DNA from 3 places in the Mesorhizobium sp. WSM4828 genome. Region 2 is predicted to be linked to each of the others. Evidence: predicted binding sites of a transcription regulator. Region 2 holds the regulator's gene; each other region holds the start of a gene.
What was found. The regulator PhoB, encoded in region 2, activates phosphate uptake and scavenging genes when phosphate is short. The targets are predictions, from matches to a motif close to TGTCATNNANCTGTCAT.
Positions count from the first base shown of each region.

Region 1: the regulator PhoB is predicted to act here: its motif matches at 4,443-4,459, upstream of AC0L2X_RS04505 (RNA degradosome polyphosphate kinase).
Region 3: the regulator PhoB is predicted to act here: its motif matches at 3,693-3,709, upstream of olsB (l-ornithine N(alpha)-acyltransferase).

Region 1 covers NZ_JBVVQK010000002.1:349,297-356,173, forward strand. Annotated here, with positions in the region: gene AC0L2X_RS04475 (HoxN/HupN/NixA family nickel/cobalt transporter) at 9-722, opposite strand; gene AC0L2X_RS04480 (cation diffusion facilitator family transporter) at 753-1,775, opposite strand; gene AC0L2X_RS04485 (metal-sensing transcriptional repressor) at 1,772-2,035, opposite strand; gene AC0L2X_RS04490 (TIGR02117 family protein) at 2,140-2,811, shown strand; gene AC0L2X_RS04495 (FAD-dependent monooxygenase) at 2,879-4,117, opposite strand; gene AC0L2X_RS04500 (zinc-finger domain-containing protein) at 4,137-4,382, opposite strand; gene AC0L2X_RS04505 (RNA degradosome polyphosphate kinase) at 4,532-6,733, shown strand; gene ppx (exopolyphosphatase) at 6,733-6,877, shown strand, end outside.
Region 2 covers NZ_JBVVQK010000012.1:117,710-124,586, reverse strand. Annotated here, with positions in the region: gene pstS (phosphate ABC transporter substrate-binding protein PstS) at 1-833, shown strand, start outside; gene pstC (phosphate ABC transporter permease subunit PstC) at 893-1,882, shown strand; gene pstA (phosphate ABC transporter permease PstA) at 1,886-2,737, shown strand; gene pstB (phosphate ABC transporter ATP-binding protein PstB) at 2,734-3,537, shown strand; gene phoU (phosphate signaling complex protein PhoU) at 3,570-4,277, shown strand; gene phoB (phosphate regulon transcriptional regulator PhoB) at 4,294-4,983, shown strand; gene AC0L2X_RS16180 (ROK family protein) at 4,993-6,237, opposite strand; gene xylF (D-xylose ABC transporter substrate-binding protein) at 6,524-6,877, shown strand, end outside.
Region 3 covers NZ_JBVVQK010000029.1:15,466-22,342, reverse strand. Annotated here, with positions in the region: gene lspA (signal peptidase II) at 1-207, shown strand, start outside; gene acuI (acrylyl-CoA reductase (NADPH)) at 257-1,246, shown strand; gene AC0L2X_RS26150 (hybrid sensor histidine kinase/response regulator) at 1,335-3,623, shown strand; gene olsB (l-ornithine N(alpha)-acyltransferase) at 3,773-4,648, shown strand; gene AC0L2X_RS26140 (trimeric intracellular cation channel family protein) at 4,658-5,290, opposite strand; gene AC0L2X_RS26135 (TetR/AcrR family transcriptional regulator) at 5,401-6,012, shown strand; gene AC0L2X_RS26130 (cupin domain-containing protein) at 6,066-6,845, shown strand.

The DNA.
Region 1 (6,877 bases), on a different contig from region 2:
ATTTTCTCTCAGGTTGATGTGATCTGCCAGACGGCGACGCCGGCAAGGGCGAGACCGGCGGCGCCCTCAATGGTCCGGGAGATGGTTTCGAACAGCCGTGGCTGGCGCGCGAAAAACTGTACAAGCCGTTCCCGAAACAGGATCGACAACACCGCGACGCAGGACAGCGTCAGCGCCACGCCGACCATCATGGTGACGGCAAACAGGACGCCCGCTGCCGGAACACCCCTGGAGATCGCGAAAGTCATCGCGAACAGCGTCAGCGGGCAGGGGATCAGACCTGCCATGACGCCGACAGCCTCGCCCTCGTGCCTGTGGTGATGGCTGTGGCTCAAAGCGCGCCAGAGCATCCAGACGCCAATGAGGCCGAGCAGCCCACGACTGATATGCTCCAGAAGCGGAGCGCGGCCGACGCTGCCCAATGCTATGGAGACCAGTGGCAGCGAGAGAGCCGCAATCAGAACGGCAATCGTCACATGCGTGAACGACAGCGTGATAGATACGAGCAGGCCGCGCGAGACCTTCGCATCCGAACCGGCAAGATAAGTCGCCAGAACGGCCTTGCTATGACCCGGCGTCAGCGCATGAGCAGCCCCGAACACGACGCCCATCGGCAGGAAAGCCACGAACGCCAGCCAATTGCCTCCGGCCGCAAGCAGCTTGATCTGTTCGCCGAGCGTCAGATAGATCGCGCGCTGAAATTCGACGAGCGTCTGGAACATCGGACGAGACTAGCAGAAAATCGGCGAGCGTCAGTGCATGTGGCCATGGTCGTGCGTGTGCTCGTGAGGATGGTCGTTCTCTCCACGTTCCGTTGAAAACCGCACATTCGCCTCAGCCAGGGCCGGCATATGCTGGGACAGTTCGTCCTTCAGCGCTGCCGCGATCTTGTTCGCATCCGACAGCGACAGGGTTTCGTCTGCGGCAATTGCGATGTCGGCGTGCAATCTGTGTCCGATCCAACGCGCCTTGGCATCGACAATGCGTGCGCCCGGAACATGCTCGGCGGCATGTCGGATTTCGTCCATCACACCGGGTTCGATTCCATCCAGCATGCGGGTCAGCACCGAACGTGCCGATTGCCAGACGACACCGAAGATCGCAATCGTGATCAGCAGGCCGACGATCGGGTCGGCCAAGGAAAAGCCGAGCCAGACGCCGATGGCTCCGATGACCACGGCAAGGCTGGTAAGTCCGTCGGTGCGGGCGTGGTAGCCGTCGGCAATCAGTGCCGCGCTGTTGATTTCGCGGCCGACGCGGATACGGAACACGGCAACCGCCTCGTTGCCGAGGAAGCCGACAATGCCCGCCGCCGTCAGCCAGCCGAGGTGTGTCACCACTTGCGGATTGATCAGCCTGTCGATGGCCTGGTAGGCGGCGACAACAGCGCTGAACAGGATGATGAGCACGATAGTGATGCCGGCCAGATCCTCGACCCGCCCCAAGCCATAGGTGAAGGTCCGCGACGGCTTGCGCCGCGCCAGCACGAACGCAATCCATAGCGGGATCGCCGTGGTCGCATCGCCGATGTTATGGATTGTGTCGGCCAGCAGCGCCACACTTCCCGACAGCACAACGACGACCATCTGCAGCGCCGCGGTGATGGCCAGGATCACGAACGACCATTTGATTGCCCAGATACCCCGGTCGGTGGTGGCAATTGTCGCATCGATGACGCCATGGGTGTGGCCGTGCGAACCGTGATCGCCATGATGATGTGCGGCGTGCGAGCCGAACCCGAACCATTCCAGAATGGGGGCTACAATGGCATTCATAGATACTTCGCCAGCTGCTTGAGTTCCGCCAGCGAGTTGCCGCCGGTTTCCACGCTGTCCGTCAGGCAATGCTCGATGTGGTCGTTGATCAGCTCGCGCTTGGCGCTGCTGATCGCTTTTTCGACGGCATGAAGCTGCTGCGCCAGATCAACGCAAGGGCGATGCGCCTCGATCATGGCCAGCACCGCCGCGAGGTGGCCTTGCGCGCGCTTCAGGCGCTTTGTGATGGAAGGATGCGAGGCGTGGAGGTGATTTGACATGCCCCAGCATATCCTCCCGGGGAGGATACGCGTCAAGCTCTAAGTCAGCTGTGCAACTTCCGGAGAGGCTTCACCTTGAGCATTGCTTGTTCTATGCCTTCCGCATGAAGAAGCTTGCCCGTTTTCTTGGCCTGCTAGCCGTTGCAATAGCGCTAGCGGTAGCGCTGGGCACGCTGCTGCCGCGCCCGCTCTGGCCGGCGGCCGTTGCCGATCCGATCGGCGCAAGCCACCGTATCCTGGTGCTGCAAAATCCGATCCACACCGACATCGCCATCCCGGTCGACGACGATGTGCGCCGGCGCTTCCACTTTCTGGTCGATGCCGGCATTCCGGTCGACATGGCGGAGGTCCGCTACATCGCCTTCGGCTGGGGCGGCCGCGCTTTCTATCTGGAGACGCCGACCTGGTCGGAGCTGAAGGCGGTGCCGGTGATGAAGGCGCTGACGGTCGATGCATCGGTGATGCATGTCGACGTTTCCGGCGACATCGCCGAGCCGCATCCCGAAGTCGCGGGTTTCGACATCGGCGAGGAGCGGTTTACGGCGCTGCTCGATTACATTGCGGCAAGCTTCCAGCAGGGGCCGAACGGAGCCATTCCGATCGAGAATGCGGCCTATTCCCGTTTCGATCGTTTCTTCGAAGCCAATGGTGATTTCAACGCGCTGATCGGCTGCAACACCTGGACGGCGGCGGCGCTGCGCACGGCCGGCCTGCGCACCGGCTGGTGGAACCCGCTGCCGGCATCGCTCGGCCTGTCGATGCGGCTTTACAATTGAAGAGGGTTCCGGCTGATCAACGCCGCGATCCTTCGCGCCCCTCTCTGTCCTGCCGGCCTATCGAGCTTCATCGCCGATCCCCAGACTCGCGCGCCCGCCAGCCATAAAGCCAATCAAGATCGGCGGCGAGCTTTTCGGGTGAGCGCATCGCCAGGAACAGGTTGCGGGCCATCGCCACCGGCCCGGCCGCATGCCAGGCGAGGCGATTGACGGCGCCGCGGCGGGCAACCTGGGCGACGCGCGGCCGCCGCGCCTGTTCCCAGGCGGCAAGCGCCCCCTCAAGATCGGACGGCGAAGCGGCAACGAAGCCGGCAAGCGTCGCCGCGTCCTCGATCGCCATCGCCGCGCCCTGCGCGGCAAACGGCGTCATCGCGTGCGCCGCATCGCCGATCAGCGCGATGCCTTGCGGCGTCGTCCACCGCCGCTGCTCGACAGTGTGGATCGGCCATGCCGTCCACGGTGCCGCTTCGCTCGCCAGACGGACCAGCGCCGGCGCGGTACCGCGCATGGCGCTTGAGAGGCTGGCGGGGTCGGCATGCCCCGACCAGCCCTCGGCGATGCGCTTGCCCCTGGTGAAGGCGGCGAAATTGAAGGCAGTGCCACGGCTGACCGGATAGGCGACCATATGGAATCCGGAATAGAGGAATGCGCTAACGCAATCGGCCGCACCGATCGCTGCAAAGGTTTGTCCGGCGGGGCTGTCGGCGGCCACCGTGGCGCGCCAGGCAAGCTCGCCGGAAAACCGGCTCCTACCGAATTCGACCGCCTTGCGGGCAAGCGTTTCTCGCACCGACGACCAGACGCCATCCGCGCCGATCAGCAACGATGCTTCCGTTTCGATGGCCGTGCCGGCAACCTCGACTATTGCGGTGATGCCATTCGGTCCGGTGGCGACGCTGCCGACGCGGGCGCCGGTGACAAGCTCGACCTCGGGCCGCTCGGCTATCCGCTGCATCAGCGCTGACTGCAGATCGGCGCGGTGGGCAACGAGATAGGGCGCTCCCCAGCGCGTTTCTGCCGCCTGGCCAAGCGGTACGCGCGCCAGCTCGCGCAGCGTGGCGGCATCCTTGAGCACGACCGCCTCCGGGCGCACCACCGTCGGCAGCAGCCGATCGAGTACGCCTAATTGTCGAAGAATGCACGTCGCGTTGGGTGAAAGCTGGATACCGGCGCCGGCAGCCTCGAGGTGCTGCGCCTGTTCGAACAGTTTTATCCGATAGCCGCGCTCGGCGAAGGCAAGTGCTGCGGTCAGCCCGGCGACGCCCGCCCCGGCGATGACCACCTGCCGGGACTGCGTTTCCTGCATCAGGCTTGTCGCGGAAGAATCAGGCGGCCTGGTCGAGATAGAGGCAGCCCGGCGGCTGCGTTTCCAATGCCTTCAGCTTCGGCGAATAGCGATAGAGCGTCGAGCAGTAGGGGCAGACTTTTTCATTGTCGTCGCCCATGTCGAGAAATACATGCGGGTGGTCGAAAGGCGGATTGGCGCCGGTGCACATGAATTCCTTGACGCCGATGTCGATTGCCGGATAGCCCGCATCGTTCTGGAAATGGGGAATGGAACCGCCTGCCATCGTCGTCTCCTGATCTTGTCGATTGCATCTGGATCATAACCCGTCTCTTTGCAAGATCGATGAAATGAAACTGTCGCAAAAGCCTGTCAGAGGATAAGTTAAGCCGGTTAAGGCTGTGGTCGTCGAACGGTGTGGGAAGAGCGGAAACCATGAACGAACTGAAGCCGGTCCAGAACGAATTCATCACCGTCGAGGCGGCGAGCCCCGAAGGCGGCAACCCCGACCGCTTCGTCAACCGCGAATTTTCCTGGCTGCAATTCAACCGACGCGTGCTCGAAGAGTCGCTGAACGCCAATCATCCGCTGCTCGAGCGTGTTCGCTTCCTGTCGATATCGGCCGCCAATCTCGACGAGTTCTTCATGGTCCGCGTCGCCGGTCTCGCCGGCCAGGTGCGCGAGGGCATCGTGCTGAAGAGCCCGGACGGACGCACGCCCGAGCAGCAGCTTGAACAATTGCTGCGCGAGGTCGAGCGCCTGCAGGAGGACCAGCAAAAAAGCCTTTCGGCGCTGATGCTGCTGCTAGACAAGGAAGGCATTGAGAGCATCACTCGCGAGGCGCTGAGCAAGGACGAGAAGGCCTGGCTGGAGGACCATTTCCAGGAGCAGGTATTTCCGGTGCTGACGCCGTTGTCGATCGATCCGGCGCATCCGTTCCCGTTCATTCCCAATCTCGGTTTCTCGATGGCGCTGCAATTGCGCCACCGCAAGAACGGCGAGGAGATGAGTGCGCTTTTGCGCCTGCCGATGGCGCTGAGGCGGTTCATCCGTTTGCCGGATCGCAAGCGCCATGTCCGCTTCATCCCGCTCGAGGAGGCGGTCGGCCTTTATATCGGCAAGCTGTTCCCAGGCTATGAGGTCAAGGGCTCCGGCACGTTCCGTATCATCCGCGACAGCGATATCGAGGTCGAGGAAGAGTCCGAGGATCTGGTGCGCTTGTTCGAGACGGCGCTGAAGCGGCGACGCCGCGGCTCCGTCATCCGTATCGAATTCGACATGCTGATGCCGCCCGAATTGCGCGACTTCGTCGCCGGCGAGCTTGGCGTCTCGGCAAGCCGCATCAGCGTGCTCACCGGTCCGCTGGCGCTCAGCCAGATTTCGGAGATCGTCGCCGTCGCCCGCGACGATCTGAAATTCACCCCCTACAATCCGCGCTTTCCGGAGCGCATCCGCGAGCATGGCGGCGATTGCTTTGCCGCTATCCGCGAGAAGGACATCATCGTCCACCACCCTTACGAATCGTTCGACGTCGTGGTGCAGTTCTTGCGCCAGGCAATGGCCGACCCGGAAGTGGTGGCGATCAAGCAGACGCTCTATCGCACCTCCAACGACAGCCCGATCGTGCGGGCTTTGGTCGATGCGGCGGAAGCCGGCAAGTCGGTGACCGCACTGGTCGAGCTCAAGGCGCGTTTCGACGAGGAGGCCAACATCCGCTGGGCCCGCGACCTCGAGCGCGCCGGCGTCCAGGTCGTCTTCGGCTTTCTCGAACTGAAGACCCACGCGAAAATGTCGCTGGTGGTGCGGCGCGAGGATGGCAGGCTGCGCAATTACGTGCATCTGGGCACCGGCAACTACCACCCGGTCACCGCCCGCATCTACACCGATCTGTCCTTCTTCACCACCGACCCGACAATCGCGCGCGATGTCGCCCAGTTGTTCAATTTCATCACCGGCTATGCCGAGCCGGCCGAGCAGATGCGGCTGGCCATCTCGCCGTTCACGCTGCGCGACCGCATCCTCCAGCACATTTCGGACGAGATCAGCCACGCGCTGGAGGGCAGACCGGCCCGCATCTGGATGAAGATGAATGCCTTGGTCGACCCGATCGTCATCGATGCGCTCTACGATGCCAGCCGCGCCGGCGTCGAGATCGATCTCGTGGTGCGCGGCATCTGCTGCCTGAGACCGCAGGTGCCCGGCCTGTCGGAGAACATCAGGGTGAAGTCGATCGTCGGGCGTTTCCTAGAGCACAGCCGCATCTACTGCTTCGGCAACGGCCACGGCCTGCCCTCGGACGGGGCGATCGTCTACATCTCCTCGGCCGATTTGATGCCACGCAATCTCGACCGCCGCGTCGAGACCATGGTACCGATCACCAATCCAACTGTGCATGAGCAGGTGCTCGGCCAGATCATGCTCGGCAACATCATGGACAACCAGCAAAGTTTCGACGTATTGGCTGACGGAACCTCCCGGCGCGTCGTGCTGGAGGAGGGCGAGGAACCGTTCAACGCGCAGGAATATTTCATGACCAATCCGAGCCTGTCCGGACGGGGCGATGCGTTGAAGTCGCATGCGCCCAAGCGCATCGCGCAGTTCAAGCGCCGCAAGAAACAGAACGCAGCGACGGGCTGATGATTTCAGCATCCCAGGGCCGGCTTCAGGACCGCCGACCGCTGTCCATCATCGATATCGGGTCGAATTCGATCCGTCTTGTCATCTATGAGGGGCTGGCGCGCTCGCCGACCTTGCTGTTCAACGAAAAGATGCTGGCCGGCC
Region 2 (6,877 bases):
TTACCTTCGGCGCTTCGGATGCGCCGCTCAAAGGCGAAGAGCTTGAAGCGTCCGGACTGGCTCAGTTCCCGATGGTGATGGGCGGCATCGTTCCCGTCGTCAATCTCGAAGGCATCAAGCCGGGCGAGTTGGTTCTCGACGGCCCGACGCTGGCCGACATCTTCCTCGGCAAGATCACGAGCTGGGATGACGAGGCGATCAAGAAGCTCAATCCCGACGTCAAGCTGCCTTCGCAGGCGATCGCGGTCGTTCATCGTTCCGACGGTTCGGGCACGACGTTCAACTTCACATACTATCTCGGCGACGTCAGCGCGGACTGGAAGGAAAAGGTCGGCGTCGACAAGGCAGTGGAATGGCCCGTCGGCATCGGCGCCAAGGGCAATGAGGGCGTTGCCAACAACGTCGCCCAGACCGGCGGCGCGATCGGCTATGTCGAATACGCCTACGCCAAGCAGAACAAGCTCACCCACACCGACATGATCAACAAGGACGGCAAGAAGGTCGAACCGACCGCGGCGGCGTTCTCGGCAGCAGCGGCCAATGCCGACTGGAGCTCGCAGCCGGGCTATGGCGTCATCCTCGCCAACGAGCCGGGCGCCGAGTCCTGGCCGATGACGGCTGCCACGTGGATCCTCCTGTACAAAAAGCCGGACGACGCCGCGACGACCGGCGAAGCGCTCAAATTCTTCGCCTGGGCATACGACAAGGGCGACGAGATGGCCGGCGAGTTGGACTACGTTCCGATGCCCGACAAGGTGGTCGAGAGCGTCAAGGCCATGTGGGCCAAGGAAGTCGTCGGCGACGACGGCAAGCCGCTCTACTCGGCCATGTAATCTCCTCCAGGGAGGGCGTCGATGGCGTCCTCCCTGTTGCCTTCAATCGCGAGGACCCAATGACCATCGCTTCCGATGCCATGCCATCATCCGCAGCAGCCCGGGCCAGGGAAGCTACGGTGCGGCGCTTCGCGCTCACAGATGCCATATTCCGCGGTCTCACCCGCGCTTCCGCAATTCTGGTACTGGTCATCCTCGGCGGTGTCGCGATCTCGCTGTTTGCCGGCTCATGGCAGGCGCTGTCGTCTTTCGGTTTTTCTTTCCTGACGACTGAGAGCTGGAATCCGGTCACGGAAAAATTTGGCGCACTGGCGCCGATCTACGGCACCCTGGTCACGGCGGCCATCGCCATCCTGATCGCGGTCCCGATCGGCATCGGCATTGCAATCTTTCTCACCGAGCTCTGCCCGCGCCCGCTCAGGCGCCCGATCGGCATAGCGGTCGAGCTGTTGGCCGGCATTCCCTCGATCATCTACGGCATCTGGGGCCTGTTCGTGTTCGCGCCGTTCCTGCAGACGACGATACAGCCCTTCATCATCAACATCTTTCACGGCGTACCGGGACTATCCAGCCTTTTCGCCGGCCCTCCTTACGGCATCGGACTTCTGACCTCGGCGCTGATCCTCGCCATCATGGTGTTGCCATTCATCACCTCGATCACCAAAGACGTCTTCGATACGGTGCCGGCGGTGCTGAAGGAATCGGCTTACGGCATCGGATGTACGACCTGGGAAGTGACCCGGCGCGTGGTCATTCCCTATACCCGCATCGGCATCATGGGCGGCGTCATGCTTGGCCTCGGCCGCGCGCTCGGTGAGACCATGGCGGTGACCTTCGTCATCGGCAACGCCCACCGCATCAGTGCCTCCCTGTTCGCGCCGGGCACGACCATCTCGGCCACCATCGCCAATGAATTCACCGAAGCCGACGGCGATCTCTACACCTCCTCGCTGGTTTCGCTCGGCCTGATCCTGTTCGTCATCACCTTCCTGATCCTTGCCGCCGCCCGCTATATGCTGATGCGGATCGACGCCCGTACGGGAGCCTGACCGATGTCGACATCCTCATCGCTCCACAGCCGCCGCAAAGCCAGGAATTCGGTGATGATGGCGCTTTGCGTCGTCGCTGCCGGTATCGGGCTTGCCTGGCTGGCGCTCATCCTCGGCGCACTGGTCTATAAGGGCACAGCCGGGCTTTCGTTCGCGGTCTTCACCGAGATGACGCCACCACCCGGCGAGGCGGGCGGCCTGCTCAACGCCATCGCCGGCAGCCTGCTGATGACGATCATCGCGGTTGTCGTCGGCACGCCGATCGGCGTGCTGGCGGGAACCTACATGGCCGAGTATGGACGTTTCTCGCGCATCACCACCGTCGTCCGCTTCATCAACGACATCCTGTTGTCGGCGCCGTCGATCATCATCGGCTTGTTCGTCTATGAATTGATGGTGCGGCCAATGGGGCATTTCTCGGCCATTGCCGGTGCCGTGGCGCTTGCCATCCTGGTCATTCCGGTGGTCGTGCGCACCACCGAAGACATGCTCAACCTGGTACCGAACGCGTTGCGCGAAGCCGGCGCCGCGATCGGCGCGCCGCGCTGGGTGGTGATCCGTTCGGTCGCCTATCGCGCCGCATTGTCCGGCATCGTTACCGGCATATTGCTGGCGATAGCACGCATTTCCGGCGAGACGGCGCCGCTGCTCTTCACTGCGCTCAACAACCAGTTCTGGTCGAGCAATATCAACGCGCCGATGGCCAGCCTGCCGGTGACCATCTTCCAGTTCGCTCTCAGCCCTTACGAGGAATGGCAGCAGCTGGCGTGGACCGGCGCACTCATAATCACCCTGACGGTTCTGGGCTTGAGCATCCTCGCCCGCAGCCTTACCGGACGCAGAGAGGACAGATGACGCAGATGTTGTCCCCAGACATGACGATGACCGAAACGGTCGCCGAGAAGACGAAGATCGAGGTCAAGAACCTCAACTTCTACTACGGCCAGAGCAAGGCGCTGAAGGACATTAGCCTGTCGCTGCCCGAGCGCAGTGTCACGGCCTTCATCGGCCCATCGGGCTGCGGGAAATCGACGCTGCTGCGTGTGTTCAACCGCATCTATGAGCTCTACCCGAAACAGACGGCCGAGGGCCAGGTGCTGCTCGACGGCAAGAACATTCTCGACCGGTCGCAAGATCTCAATCTGCTGCGCACCAAGATCGGCATGGTGTTCCAGAAGCCGACGCCGTTCCCGATGTCGATCTACGAGAACATCGCCTTCGGCGTCAGGCTCTACGAGAACCTCGGCAAGTCCGAGATGGACGGCCGCGTCGAACAGGCGTTGAAGCGCGCCGCGCTGTGGAGCGAGGTCAAGGACAAGCTCAACGCCAGCGGCTTGAGCCTGTCCGGCGGCCAGCAGCAGCGGCTCTGCATCGCCCGCACCGTGGCGGTGAAGCCGGAAGTCATTCTGCTCGACGAACCGGCGTCCGCACTCGACCCGTTGTCGACCGCAAAAATCGAGGAGCTGATCGACGAATTGCAAGCCGACTACACGATCGTCATCGTCACCCACAACATGCAGCAGGCGGCGCGCGTGTCGCGCCAGACCGCCTTCATGTATCTGGGTGAACTGGTCGAGTTCGACCGGACCGAGAAGATCTTCACGTCGCCCCGAGAGAAGCGCACGCAGGATTACATCACCGGCCGCTTCGGCTGAGCCGTTCCGATCATGCATATGAGGACAGGACCATGGGCGAACACACAGTCGCTTCTTTCGACGAGGATCTCGAGCAGATCAGCAAGCTGATCCGCGACATGGCCGACCTCGCCGGTTCGATGGTCGGCGGGGCGACCAAGGCCCTGTTGAATTCCGACAACGTGTTGGCGCAACGCGTCGTTTCCGACGACGCCATCATGGATGCGCGTCAACGCGAACTGGACGACCGCGCCATCACCCTGATCGCCAAACGCCAGCCGATGGCCCACGATCTCCGCCATGTGGTCGGAGCGATCCGCATGGCCGGCGACCTCGAACGCATCGGCGACCTTGCCAAGAATATCGCCAAGCGTGTGAGTGCGGTCGGCCTCAGCGTCACGCCGCGCGACTTGTCGCATTCCATCGACGCGATGGCGCAGCTGGTGCTCATCCAGGTGCAGGGCGTTATCGAGGAATATGCTGCAGGCGATGCGGCCGCGTTGGCCAAGCTGCGTGCCGCCGACGAGCGCATCGACGTCAAATACACGTCCGTGTTCCGCGAGCTGTTGACCTACATGATGGAAGATCCGCGCAACATCACTGCTTGCACGCATCTGCTGTTCTGCGCCAAGAATCTGGAGCGGATCGGCGACCATGTTACCAACATCGCCGAAAATGCGTACTATGTGCTGACCGGCGAGCAATTGCCGGTCAATCGTCCGAAGCAGGACGAAACGACAATGTCCGCGCCGGTGACATGATGGGGGTGCCCAGCCGATGATCGCACCACGCATAATGGTGGTGGAGGACGAGGAGCCGTTGGGTGTGCTGCTCCGCTACAATCTCGAATCCGAAGGCTACCAGGTCGAGGTAGTGACACGCGGCGACGAAGCCGAGATCCGTTTACAGGAGAATGTGCCCGACCTTCTGGTGCTCGACTGGATGATACCAGCGGTTTCCGGCATCGAGCTCTGTCGTCGGTTGCGGGTGCGCCCCGAAACCGAGCGGTTGCCGATCATCATGCTGACCGCGCGCGGCGAGGAGAGCGACCGGGTGCGCGGTCTTTCGACCGGCGCCGACGACTATCTGGTCAAACCGTTTTCGACGCCGGAATTCATGGCCAGGGTCAAGGCGCTGCTGCGCCGCGCCAAGCCGGAAGTGCTGTCCAGCGTGCTGAAGGTCGGCGACATCGTGCTCGATCGCGAATCGCACAGGGTCTATCGCAAGAAGAGCGAGATCAGGCTCGGGCCGACCGAATTCCGGCTGCTCGAATTCATGATGCGGCATCCGGGCCGCGTGTTCTCGCGCAGCCAGTTGCTCGATAATGTCTGGGGCGAGACGATCTATATCGACGAACGCACAGTGGACGTGCATGTCGGCCGGCTGCGCAAAGCGGTCAACAACGGCCGCATGCCGGATGTCATCCGCACCATCCGCGGTGCCGGTTATGCGATCAGGGAAGATTGATCCGCCTGGTCAGGCTACGTGCTTTCTGACGCCGGGCCTCATTTGCGCGCCCGGCGCGAAAATCTCCTGGTCGACGAAGCTTAACGCCCGCATCGCGCAGCCTTCGCGGATCAGCGGCAATTCGTTTGGTTCGGTGTCGAAGGAGATCGAGCCCGAATGCTGGCCACCGGCGGTCTGGGCGATGGCCTCGCGCAAGGCCGGCTCGATCAGATCGAAGGCAGCGGCACTGGCGCCGACCATCGCGACCGGCGCCGGATCGATCAGCGCGAACAGCGAGCCGAGACCGAAACCCAGCGCTTCGCCGGCCTTGCGGTAGGCCTCGCGTTCCGGCCCATCCTTCTCGCGCGCCCGGGCCGCCAGTGCGCGCATGTCGGCGTCGCTGACGTCGGCGACCGGTTCGCTGTCTTCGCTCATCTGCCTGGCGTTGCGCCAGATGGCGTAGTTGCCGGCATAGGCCTCGATGCAGCCGCGCCGCCCGCAACGGCAGAGCGCGCCGCCCGGACGATGGATCATGTGGCCAAATTCGCCGCCCGAGGAATGCGTGCCGGTGAACAGTTCGCCCTTCAGCACCAGCCCCATGCCGATGCCATGCGAAAGCAGGATGGCGATGAAGTCGTCGCGATAGCGATCCGGATTGCGCCAGCGCAAAGCCACCGCCATCATGTTGCAGTCGTTCTCCACCGTTGCCGGGATGCCGAATTCGTCCTCCAGCATGTCGGCAAAGGCGATGTCGGTCTGCGGCGTGATCGGCGACCACAGCATGGCGCGTGCAGGGGAGTCGGTAATGCCCTGGATAGCCAGCGCGATGCGGGCGACACTGCGGACGTCAAGGTCTGGATCCTCAAGCCGGCGCCGGACGATGGCCATGCATTCACGGATCAACTCGTCGCGCGGCATGGTCAGCGTGTCCAGCCGGCGCTGTTCCTCGGCGACCACCTGTCCCGCATAGTCGATAATGGCGGCCGACAGGAAATTCAGCGACAACACCACGGTCAACACCGCCGCAGCTTCCGGGTTGAGGGCGAGGCCGACCTGCGGACGACCGCGTTTCAACGAAACGGGCTCGCTTGCCTTGCTCTCGGCGAGGATGCCTTCCCGTATCAGGTCGGAGGAGATCGCCGATATGGTCGAATGGCTGAGGCCGGTGGTTGCTGCGATCTCAGTACGCGATGGCTGGCCGGCCCGGCGCACCGCCGAGATCACCATCGCCCGGTTGCGCCGGCGCAAATCGTCATGGCGGATTCCGACCGACATCGTTTTGCTTTCCTCCCGGTTGCCGCGGCCGCTCATGAACCGGAAGCCGTCGGTAATGTCCGACAAATAGTGTCGGATGCAGGCAAATAGTGTCAGATGCCGGTGGCGCTGTCATCGTTTATTCCGACGCTCGAAAAAACTCGCAGAGTCATCAAAATCCATCAGAATCGATGTTGACAGCAGCCGGAGATCGGGCCAGTATTTTTTCGAGGCTCGAAAAAATTAGAGCTTCTAAGGTGGTCTTTGAGCCAATTGGTCACGCCGTACGCGGCGCAGGGAGGATATGATGAAGAAATTCACGACCGCCATTCTGGCGGGTGTCGCCATGACGCTGGCGCTGGCGTCGGTGGCGCAGGCTAAAGACAAGGTCATCGGCGTCTCCTGGTCGAACTTCCAGGAAGAGCGCTGGAAGACCGACGAGGCCGCAATGAAGGCGGCCATCGAGGCCGCAGGCGACAAGTATATTTCCGCCGACGCGCAGTCCAACCCCGGCAAGCAGCTCACCGACGTCGAGAGCCTGATCTCGCAGGGCGCCAACGCACTGATCATCCTGGCCCAGGACGCTTCAGCCATCGGGCCAGCCGTGCAAAAGGCGCTGGACGAAGGTATTCCGGTTGTCGGCTACGACCGGCTGATCGAG
Region 3 (6,877 bases), on a different contig from region 2:
ATCGGTTTCGCGCTGATCGTCGGCGGCGCACTCGGCAACCTGATCGACCGCGCTGCCTATGGTCATGTCATCGACTATGTCCTGTTCCATACGCCGGTCTGGTCCTTCGCCGTCTTCAACCTGGCCGACGCCTTCATTTCGGTCGGTGCCGTGCTGGTCGTCTTCGACGAACTCATTGGCTGGCGGCGCGGAACGTCGGGCGATTGACCTCACTCGCCTGGCGCCGCATTCTGATCTGCAAGCCCGAGGAGAAAAAATGCCCGAAACCTTCAAAGCCATCCTCGTTTCGCGCGACGCCGAGAAAAACCAGTCGGTCGCGGTGACCGAGCTTACCGAAGCAGACCTGATGGAAGGCGATGTCACCGTCGCGGTCGAGGCGACGACGGTGAACTACAAGGACGGCCTTGCAATCACCGGCAAGGCGCCGGTGATCCGCCGCTGGCCGCTGGTGCCGGGCGTCGATTTCGCCGGCACCGTCATCTCGTCTTCCAGTCCCGACTGGCGCAAGGGTGACAAGGTCATATTGAACGGCTGGGGTGTCGGCGAGACGCATTTCGGCGCCTTTGCCGGACGCGCCCGCGTCAAGGGCGACTGGCTGGTGCCGCTGCCGGACGGCATGAGTTCGCATGATGCGATGGCGGTCGGCACCGCCGGCTACACCGCAATGCTTTGCGTCATCGCGCTGGAGCGCCACGGCATCGTGCCCGACCGCGGCCCGGTGGTGGTGACCGGCGCTGCCGGTGGCGTCGGCTCGGTCGCGGTCTCGATCCTGTCCAGCCTCGGCTATCACGTCATTGCCTCGACCGGCCGCGCTGCCGAAAGCCCGTATCTGATAGACCTTGGCGCCGCGGAAGTAATTTCACGCGACGAGCTTGCCCAGCCTGCAAAACCGCTCGCCAAGGAACGCTGGGCCGGCGGCGTCGATGCGGTCGGCAGCCACACGCTGGCCAACGTTCTGTCGATGACTTCCTATGGCGGCGCCGTCGCCGCTTGCGGCCTTGCCGGCGGCATGGACCTGCCGGCAAGCGTCGCCCCCTTCATCCTGCGCGGCGTCTCGCTACTCGGCATCGATTCGGTGATGGCGCCCAAGGCGGTCCGCCTCGAGGCCTGGCGCCGCATCGGCACCGATCTCGACCACACAAAGCTTGCCAGCCTGTCGACGAGCATCGGCTTCGACGGCATCATCGGCGCCGCGCATGACATCGTCGAGGGCAAGATCCGCGGCCGCGTGGTGGTGGATATGTGAGCCCCAAAGGGACAAAAAAGAGCGCGACCGCTAAAATTCGAACGATCAACCACAACCTTCGATAAGCTCTGTCTGGCAGGAGTTCCGTATGATTGCGGAACCCGGCATCAGAGAGGCGGAACCAGCCGAACGGGCCGACGGGACGGCCCCCGAGGCGCCAGGACGGCAGCTTGTCGCCGCGCCGCCGCTGGCGCCGGAACTGCCGGCCTCCAACCGCGAAGGCCTGCCCTTCCTGACGCTCGTCGCCATCGTCGTGCTGGCGGGCCTTTCGCATCTGACCGGAGCGCCGATCTTCATCACCATCGGCCTTTTGGCGACAGCCATCGCCGGGCTCGCCATGCATCTGCGCAACAGGCGCACCGAGCGCCGCGCGGTGGCCCTGCTCGATGCCACGACCGCCCGCAGCCGCGCCGAAATCGAGACGCTTGCCGACCGCATGTGGGAGATGCAGGAGAGCGAGGAGCGCTTTCGCGGTCTGATCGATGCACTCGGCGATCTCGTCGTCCACCGCGACCGCGACGGCCACATCGTCTACGCCAACAAGGTCTTCGCCGACCTTGTCGAAACCGACCAGCGCGACCTTGCCGGCAAGACCCTGGCCGAACTGGGCATCGATGTCGGCATCGTCCCCGACGCCGCGTTTTCCGACCATGAATGCCTGAGTTCCACCGACGTCGCCATTCGCACGCCGGACGGCCCACGCTGGTTCTCTTGGATCGAGCTGTCGGTGCGCGACAAGGACAGCGGCGCCGTCTCGCATCGCGCCATCGCCCGCGACATCACTGCCCGCAAGCGCGCCGAATCCTCGCTGATCACCGCCCGCGAGCGGGCCGAATATGCGAGCCAGGCCAAATCGCGCTTCCTCGCCACAGTCAGCCACGAGATCCGCACGCCGATGAACGGCATCATGGGCATGGCCCGGCTTCTCGCCGACACCAGCCTTTCGCCCGAGCAGCGGACCTATGTCGGCGCCATCTCGACCTCGGCCAGCGCGCTGCTGGCGCTGATCGAGGACCTGCTCGACTACTCCAAGATCGAGGCCGGCCGCTTCGATCCCGAACCGCAGCCGACGTCGGTGCGCGAGATCGCCGACAATGTCGTCGAGCTTTTGGCGGCGCGGGCTTTTGCCAAGGATATCGGCCTCGGCTGTCATGTCGAACCCGACGTGCCGCAGTTGATCACCGCCGACCCCGGCAGGGTCAGGCAGGTGCTGCTCAACCTCATCGGCAACGCCGTCAAGTTCACCGACAGCGGCGGTGTCCTGGCAAGCATCGCCCGCGTCCGCACCGAAACCACCGACCGCATCCGCTTCACCATCTCAGACACCGGCCCCGGTCTGCGCGAGCAGGACATGGAGCGCATCTTCGAGGACTTCGAACAGGCTGACGGCACCTCGACCCGTGCGCATGGCGGTGCCGGCCTCGGTCTTGCCATTTCCAAGCGCCTGGTGACCGCCATGGGCGGCACCATCTCCGTGTCGAGCCGGCTTGGCCAGGGGTCCGAGTTCGTCTTCGATATTCCCGCTATTTCCGCCGTCGAGGCGGCGCAGATCCGGCAGGACCCGCTGTCGGGCCGGCATGCGGTGATCGTGTCGAAGAACCTGGTCGAGGCCGAAGCCATTGCCCGCACCATTCGCGCCAATGGCGGCACGGTCGATCTGGCCACCGCCGCCGCCCAGGCCACCCCTTTCGCCGAGGGCTGCGACGTGCTTCTGATCGATGCTGCCATGGAGCAAAGCGACGGCAGGCTGCTCAGGCGCCTGCGCCAGAGCGGATTTGCCGATTGCGAGGCAGTGACGCTGATCGCGCCCACCGACCGCGGCATGCTTGGCGAGTTCCGTGCCAACGGTTATGCCACCTTCCTGGCGAGGCCGGTGCGCGGCGAGACACTGCTGCGCGTGCTTTTGACCAGCCATGCGCCGGTCATCGCCGAGCCGCAATTGCAAAAGCGCGGCGCGCAGGCTGGGCACGCCATTGGCGGCCGCCAGCAGGGCCTGTCAGTGCTGATCGCCGAGGACAACGACATCAACGCCATGCTGGCCCGCGCCACCCTCCTGAAGGCCGGGCATCGCGTCAAAGTGGTCGGCAACGGCAAGGCCGCCGTCGAGGCGGTCATCAGCACCGGCCACAAGCACCGCTACGACGTGGTGCTGATGGACTTGCACATGCCTGTCATGGACGGTCTGGACGCCATCGCCGCCATCCGCCGCCATGAGGAGGAGACCGCGGTGCCGCCGGTGCCGATCATGGTGCTGTCGGCCGACAGCCAGGAAAAGACCCGCCACGCCGTGCTCGCTCACGGTGCCAGCGGCTTCGTCACCAAGCCGCTCGACCCCGATGCCCTGGTTCATGCGGTCGAGGGCCAAGTGGCCGCCTGAGGCACAACATAGACGGTTGATAGATTACCCAGCCGACGAAGTATTGCCCGCAGAGCCGTATCACGGTACTGTCACAATCCTGTTGCACCTACACCGTATCCCCGTGCCAAGAGGGATGGCTCGAAGGAGAATCACTCGTGCATACAGTCATGCCGGAATGTGATGCTCGGCCGAACGCCAGCGGGCCTTTGCTCGTCGGCCGGAACGCCGATGCCGTCATAAAAGGCGCATCGCTCGGCCGCATCGGCAATCTCGAAGTGCGGCTCGCCCGCAACGAGGCCGAGATCGCTGCCGCGCAGGAAGTGCGCTACCGGGTGTTCTACGACGAGCTTGGCGCCAGGAAGGACCTGTTCCAGATGCAGGACCGTCGCGACGCCGATCGCTTCGATCCCCTCTGCGACCATCTGCTGGTCTTCGATACTTCGCTTTCCGGCCCCGAGCATCGCCGCATCGTCGGCACCTACCGCCTGCTGCGGCAGGAGATTGCCGCGGCGGCCGGCGGCTTCTATTCCGAAGGCGAATTCGAGCTGACCAAGCTGATCGCGCGGCATCCCGGCCAGCGCTTCCTCGAACTCGGCCGCTCCTGCGTTCTGCCGGAATACCGCTCGAAGCGCACCATCGAGGCGCTGTGGCAAGGCATCTGGGCCTATATCAACCATTACGGCATCGGCGTGATGACCGGTTGCGCGTCGTTCCACGGCACCGTGCCGGCGGCACATGCCGAGGCGCTGACCTATCTTGCCCACCACTGCCGGACGAATTCATCGTGGGACGTGCGTGCCGTCGCCGGGCGCTATTGTTCCATGGATCTGATGCCGATCGAGGCCGTCAATGCCAAGGCGGCGATCGCCGCGATGCCGCCGCTGGTCAAGGGCTATCTGCGCGTCGGCGCGCGCATCGGCGACGGCTGCGTCATCGACCGTGAATTCTCGACGGTCGACGTGTTCGTGGTGATGCCCGTCAAGGAGATCGGCGCCCGCTACGTCAATTATTATGGCGGGGAAGCGCAGCGGTTTGCGGCCTGACACCTTAATTCAGGGAATATCTTCCGGACGCCGGCCAGGCTTGCTTTTGTAGGACGGAAAGGCCCAGCCGAATTTGAGCGCGCCGCCGCGCACGCAGAAAGCCGCCATGAAACCTGCCAGGCCCGACGCAAGCGGCGGCAGTCCGGCGAAATCGCCAAGTGTGTAGAGGCCGGCGCCGGCAAGCGCTGCGGTAACGTAGATCTCCGGTCTCAGGAGCACCGAAGGCTCACCTGTCAACAGATCGCGCAGAATGCCGCCAAGGGTTCCGGTGAGCATGCCGGTGACGATCGAAACTACAGGTGAGCCGGTGATCGTCAGCCCCTTGGCCGCGCCCATCACCGAAAAGGCCGCAAGACCTATGGCATCGAGCCAGAGCAGCAATTTGTAGCGGGACTCCAAACGATGTGCGCTGAAGAAGACGACGACCGCCACCGCCGCACAGATTAGCACATAGTCGCGGTTTCCCACCCAGAACACGGGCACGTTGAGGATGACGTCGCGAACCGTGCCGCCCCCGATGCCGGCAACGCTAGCCAGAAACAGGTAACCGATAATGTCGAGCTGTTTGCGCGAGGCGGCCAGCGCACCGGTCGCCGCGAAAACGGCGACGCCGGTGTAGTCGAGAAGCTCAATGGGGTTCATGGAGTGAATAATGAAACAGTGAGTAGGGAATAGCGAGTGGCTCCCGAGAAAGCGGATTGACCCCAAATGAATTAAATGGTTGAATTGTTCATTCAATTAGGTGGACGCCTGTGTCCCCTCGCCGCTACAGCATGGGTTCCCGGACTGCCGCCTCCGCTAAGACGAGGCAGCGCATCCTCGACGCGACAATCAAGCTGCACACCCAGAACGGCATCTTCGGCACGACTTGGAAGGACATCGCTACGGAAGCCGATGTCGCCGTTGGCACCGTCTACAAGCATTTTCCTACTCTGGACGACCTAGTTCCGGCGTGCGGCGAAGTGCTGATGGAGCGCCTGCGTCCTCCGTCGCCCGAATCGGTGACGGAGATAATCGGCGGGGCGACGGACTCTAAAGAACGGTTGCACCGGGTCGCCAACGAGCTGTTCGCCTTCTACCACCGTGGCGGACGGCATCTCGAAAGCGACCTGCGCGAGCGCCAGCTTCCAGCCATGCGGGAATGGGAGGAATACCTGCGACACATGGTGGCCGGATTCGTGCGCGAGGCACTGGCGCACGACAGTCCCGGCAATGATGTCGTGCAGGCAATCAGCTTTCTATTCGACTTTCCGACGTTCAACGCGATGCGGATACGCGGCATGGCGGTGGACCTCGCCGTCGAAACGGCAACAGAAATGGCGCTCTGCTGGCTCAAAGGCCAAGGCCGAACGAGCACGTCTTGAGCGAACAGAATGCGGGAGGCGAAACAAAGGTCAGATAGCAAAGGGAGGAAGTCATGGACACGAATGTCGTTGAAATCACCGAATTTGCATTGAAGCCCGGATTCACCGAGCAGATGTTCCTGCAGACCAGGGATGAAGTGAATGACGAGGTGCGAAAGCTCAAGGGTTTCCTCAACCGTCGCCTGCTCAAATCCGAAGGCGGCTGGACGGAGATATTCCAATGGGCGGACATAGACAGCGCCAAGGCGGCTGGCGAAGTCTGGTCTACTTTGCCCGGCATCAAAAACTATTGCTCGATGGTGAACACCGCCTCGCTGAAGGTCGGCTACCACTCTGTGGCGGCCGTGGCTAGTGGCAAAGCCGGCGGGAGCACCCCTCGCGCCTTTTGCAGTCACCCCTTGGAAGGAGAGGCACGCTGGTGGCTTGGCTCGCTGGCGGTGATCAAGGCGACAGCGGCCCAGACGGCGGGCCAGTTCACGCTGATCGAAGTGCTCGAGAATGAAGGCGAGGCGCCGCTGCATGTGCACCATCGCGAGGACGAGTCATTCCAGGTGATGGAAGGCGAGATCGAGTTCGAGATCGGCGGCAGGAAGATAATGGCTGGACCCGGTTCGTTTCTCTTTGGGCCACGCGACGTGCCGCACCGCTATACGGTCAAGCGTGGGCCGGCCCGCATGCTGTTCTTCTTCACGCCTGGCGGTTTCGAGGAACTTCTGAGGGCGACCAGTGTGCCCACCGACGACAGGCGCATCCCTCCGGACGGAGAAGGAATGCCGGACATGGAGACATTCCCCGACGTGGTTCGCCGCTATGGCTGTGAACTGCTGGGCTGAGGGGCAGGAAAGCCCTGCACGGCGACCTGTTT